One region of the Isoptericola jiangsuensis genome, then DNA from elsewhere that is predicted to be linked to it. Evidence: predicted binding sites of a transcription regulator. Region 1 holds the regulator's gene; the other holds the start of a gene.
The links. Region 1 encodes HspR, which represses chaperone genes until heat shock. Its sites were predicted from a motif close to AAGTTGAGTCNNNNNGACTCAACTT; they were not measured.

Region 1 (2,446 bases):
CGCCGGGTCGGCGCTCCCGGTGTCGGAGACCCACTGCCTGGTGATCATCGACGTGGCGGTGGACGACCTCGACGCGTGGCAACGCATGGCTCGCGCCGCCTCCGTGGGCCGGACGCTCGACCAGGTCTTCGGCAGCGGCCACCCGATGGCGTCGCTGAGCGACGGCGTGTTCGCCGTGCTGTGCGAGCGCTCACCCGACGTCGCGCGGCTGTCCCAGTCGGTGCGGCGGATCGTGGAGCGCAACGCCCAGATCCTCGGCGTGGCCGGGACGATGCGTCGGCCGGTGCGCGTCTGGCTCGAACGCCTGCCGGCGTCGCACGGCGCGGCCGTCGACCTGCTCCAGCACCTGCGCCGCTGAGGGGCCCCGGCCGAGCACGACGCGGGCCGGTGCGCACCACCCAGGGCGTGCGCGCCGGCTCGTGACCGGCCGGGGACGACGACGGGCCCGGACGGAACGGTCCGTCCGGGCCCGTCGGGCGTCGCAGGGGCGGCGCTCAGGCGGTCTCGAAGGTGAGGCAGTCGGCGTGCCCCTCGTCCTGCGGGCCGGCGCCGACGCGGATGGCGGCCGCCCCGCACTCGAGGCTGTCGTTGTGCACGCAGTCGACGCGCTGGCAGGCGCCGACGTGGGCGACGACCTTGTCGAGGCCGCCCTTGGTGCCGAGCGGGATGAAGGTCGCGCAGGCGGCGTCGCCGGGGACCCCGCCGATGGTGACCGCTCCGGCGTGACAGTCGTGGTCGTGGTTGTAGCTGCACCCGTCCACCGAGCACTCGGTGACCTCGGGCATCTCCATCAGGGTCGTCATCTCTGCTCCTCCGTGGGCCGTGGTGCGTCGCTCTCGTCACTCGATCATAGGAGCGAATTCGCATTCTGGCTACGAAGGAAATACTCACCCGAAGAAATAAGGAAAGCCTTACCGCAATGTATTCGATATAGGAAACAATGACGTTCCCTAAAGATCAGCCGCGCGGGGCGGGCCGCCACAGCACCAGCGCACCGCTGTCCTGCCGGGACTCCACGTCCACCCGCAGCTCGGTGCGCCGCACACGGCGGCCCAGCGGCATCGCCACGACGTCACCGCCCGACCCGGCGGTGAACACCCGGCCCGCGGCGTGCTCACGCTCCGCCAGCAGGCGGGCCAGCTCCCCCAGCCGCTGCTCCAGCACCGAGACGTGCTGCTCCAGCTCGAGGATGCGCTTGATGCCCGCGAGGTTCACGCCCTCGGACTGCGCCAGGCGCTGCACCTCCAGCAGCCGGGCCACGTCGCGCCGCGAGTAGCGGCGGCCCCGGCCGCGCGTGCGCCGCGGCACCACCAGACCCAGCCGGTCGTACTGCCGCAGCGTCTGCGGGTGCATCCCCGCGAGCTGCGCGGCCTGCGAGACCGTCAGCACGGGTGCGTCGTCGGTGACCATCTCGACCTCCTCCCGGCCCGAGGCTACCGTCGGCCCCGCCCGCCACCAGGGCCGACGGCGCCGACGCAGCCGCTACTGCGCCGCCCGGGCAGCCAGCCCGGCGCGCACGTCGTCGTCGCCGTCGGCCGCGGCGGCGAACTCCTCCAGCGCCTTCTTCGCGGCGCGGCTCAGCTTCTGCGGGACCACGACCTGCACGGTGACCAGCAGGTCGCCCGTCTTCTTCGTCGTCGCCACGCCGCGGCCCTTGAGGCGCAGCACCCGGCCCGACGGCGTCCCCGCCGGGACCTTGAGACGCACCGTCTCGCCCGACAGCGTCGGCACCTCGACCGTCGTGCCCAGCGTCGCCTCGGCGAACGTCACCGGCAGCGTCATGCGCAGGTCGTCGCCGTCCATCGAGAACACCGGGTGCGGCTCGAGCTGGATGCGGATCATCAGGTCGCCCGCGGGACCGCCGTTCACGCCCGGGCGGCCCTTGCCGCGCAGGCGGATCCGCTGCCCGTCGTGGACGCCCGCGGGGATGCGGGCGGTCAGGTCGCGGCCGTCGACGGTCATCTCGACCGTCGTGCCCTGCACCGCCGCCCGGAACGACAGCGTCGCCTTGTGCTCGATGTCGGCGCCGCGCTGCTGCTGCGGCCCGCCGAACCCGGCCGGACGCCGCCCCGCGCCGCCGCCGAACATCTGCCCGAGGATGTCCTCGAACCCGCCCGACTGCTGGTACTGCACGCGCGGACCGCCCGGACCGCCGGCCCGACCGGTGGGGGCGCCGCCGCCGAACATCGAACCGAAGATGTCCTCGAACCCTGCGGGCCCGCCGCCCGGACCGCCGGCGAAGCGCGCGCCGCCGCCCGCCATCGAGCGGATCGCGTCGTACTGCTGCTTCTGCTCGGTGTCGGACAGCACCGCGTACGCCTCGCCGATCTCCTTGAAGCGCGCCTCGGCCTTCGGGTCGCCCTGGTTCTGGTCAGGGTGGAACTGGCGCGCCAGCTTGCGGTACGCCTTCTTGATCTCCGCCTGGTCGGCATCCTTGGAGACGCCC
Region 2 (2,446 bases), 3.2 Mb from region 1:
GGTGCGCCTCGTACCGCTCCTTGAGCCCGCGCAGGATCGCGACGGTGTCCTCCACCGACGGCTCACCGACCAGCACCTGCTGGAAGCGGCGCTCCAGGGCCGGGTCCTTCTCGACGTGCTCGCGGTACTCGTCGAGCGTCGTGGCGCCGACCATCCGCAGCTCGCCGCGGGCGAGCATCGGCTTGAGCATGTTGCCCGCGTCCATCGCGCCCTCGCCCCCGGCTCCGGCGCCGACGACGGTGTGCAGCTCGTCGATGAACGTGATGACCTCACCGTCCGACGCGGTGATCTCCTCCAGGACGGCCTTGAGGCGCTCCTCGAACTCGCCGCGGTACTTCGCGCCCGCGACCATGCCGACGAGGTCGAGCGCGACCAGGCGCTTGCCCTGCAGGGAGGTGGGGACGTCACCGGCGACGATGCGCTGCGCCAGACCCTCGACGACGGCAGTCTTGCCGACGCCCGGCTCGCCGATGAGCACCGGGTTGTTCTTCGTGCGGCGCGACAGCACCTGCACGACCCGGCGGATCTCCGCGTCGCGGCCGATGACGGGGTCCAGGCGGCCGTCGCGGGCCCGCTGGGTCAGGTCGGTGCCGTACTGTTCCAGCGCCTTGTACGTGCCCTCCGGGTTGGGGCTGGTCACCCGGCCGTTGCCGCGCACGGCGGGCAGGGCGGCGCGCAGCGCGTCCGCCGTCGCACCGGTGGAGGTGAGGGCCTGCGCGGCCGGGGACGACCCGGCCGCGATCGCGACCAGCAGGTGCTCGGTGGACACGTACTCGTCGCCGAGCGCCTGCGCCTCCTGCGCGGCGTCGGTCAGCACCGACTGCAGCGCCCGGGACGGCGACGGCTGCGCGACGCTGCCGCCACTGGCGCCGGGCAGCGCGACGAGCGCGGCGCGGGTCTTGCGGCCCACCTGCTGGGCGTCGGCGCCCACGGCCTCCAGCAGCCCGACGGCGACACCGCCCGTCTGGGCGAGCAGCGCGGCGAGCAGGTGCGCGGGCTCGAGCTGCGGGTTGCCGGCCGCCGACGCCGAGGCGACCGCGTCGCCGATGGCCTGCTGCGACATCGTCGTGAACTTCGTGTCCATGGATCCTCCGGGTCCGTCGTCTGAGGGGTCTACGGGTGCCAACGGGCGCCAAGTTGAGTCTATTCCGCTCAACTTTGATCGCGCACTCCCGACGCGACCACGCTGCGGGACCGGGGTGACGGACGCCGCCCGGTGCGGGATGCTGGTGGGGTGACCACCCTCGCCACCGCCGCCCGACGGCGCACCCGCCGCGCCCTTGTCGCCCTCCTCGCCGTCACCGGCCTGCTGCTGCTCGCCGGCTGCATGAAGATCGAGATGAACCTGACCCTCTCGGAGGACGACACCGTCTCCGGCAACGTCGTCATGGCGGTCTCGAACGAGATCGCCGAGTCGATGGGCATGGACGCCGGCGAGCTGTGGGACCAGATGGGCAGCGAGATGGGGTCCGAGCTGCCGGACGGGGGCACGCAGGAGCCCTACGCCGACGGGGAGTACACGGGCAGCACCTTCACCTTCACCGAGACGCCGCTCGACGAGTTCGGCGGCACCGGGTCCGAGGATCTCTCCATCACCCGCGAGGGCGACGAGTTCGTCGTCGACGGCGTCATGGACCTCAGCGAGGACACCGAGGAGATGGCCGGCGCGGGCGACATGCCCCAGGAGATCCTCGACACGTTCCTCGTGTCGATCTCCGTCACCTTCCCCGGCGAGGTCACCGACACCAACGGCGCGGTCGACGGCACCACCGTCACCTGGAACCCGCCGTTCGGCGAGCGCACGGAGATGACCGCACGCGGCTCCGCCGTCGGAGGCGGCGCCGCGGCCGAGGAGCCCGGCACCGACGCGTCCGAGGGTGCGAGCACGGGCGGCGACACCGACTCCGACGCGATGGACCTCGTCGTCGCCGAGGACGGCGGCTTCCCCTGGTGGATCGTCGGCCTGGTCCTCGGCCTCGCCGTGCTCGGCCTCGTCGCGGCGCTCATCGTGCGCAACAACCGCCGCCCGCAGCCCGCCGCCGCGCCGCAGCAGGGCGACGCGTTCGGCTCGCTGCCCGGTCAGCAGGCGCCCGGTTCCGGGCCGGCCGCCCCGGGCCAGTCGCCGCCCGGCCCGCCGAGCCAGCAGCCGGGCCAGCCGCCCGTCGACCCGTACGACCCGAACCGTCGCTGACGGCCCGGAGATGACGACCGCCGACGACGCCGTGCGCCCCGACCCCGGGGCGCACGGCGAGGCCTGGCAGCCGGACCTGCTCGGCCGTGCCTTCGAGGCCCGTGAGCTCGTGCTGCCCGAGGGCGCACGGGCGACGCTCGTGCGGCACACGCCGTCGGTCGCGCCCGACGGGAGGCCCGCCCGGGTCGCGGTCCTGGCCGTGCACGGGTTCGCCGACTACTTCTTCCACCCGCACGTCGCCGAGGCGTTCGCCGC

Region 2: the regulator HspR is predicted to act here: its motif matches at 1,135-1,159, upstream of clpB (ATP-dependent chaperone ClpB).

Annotation. Positions count from the first base shown of each region.
Region 1 covers NZ_PDJJ01000001.1:3,671,059-3,673,504, forward strand. Annotated here, with positions in the region: gene ATJ88_RS16515 (hypothetical protein) at 1-358, shown strand, start outside; gene ATJ88_RS16520 (DUF1540 domain-containing protein) at 495-803, opposite strand; gene ATJ88_RS16525 (heat shock protein transcriptional repressor HspR) at 958-1,410, opposite strand; gene ATJ88_RS16530 (DnaJ C-terminal domain-containing protein) at 1,483-2,446, opposite strand, start outside.
Region 2 covers NZ_PDJJ01000001.1:441,837-444,282, reverse strand. Annotated here, with positions in the region: gene clpB (ATP-dependent chaperone ClpB) at 1-1,084, opposite strand, end outside; gene ATJ88_RS02055 (LppM family (lipo)protein) at 1,235-2,191, shown strand; gene ATJ88_RS02050 (alpha/beta hydrolase) at 2,202-2,446, shown strand, end outside.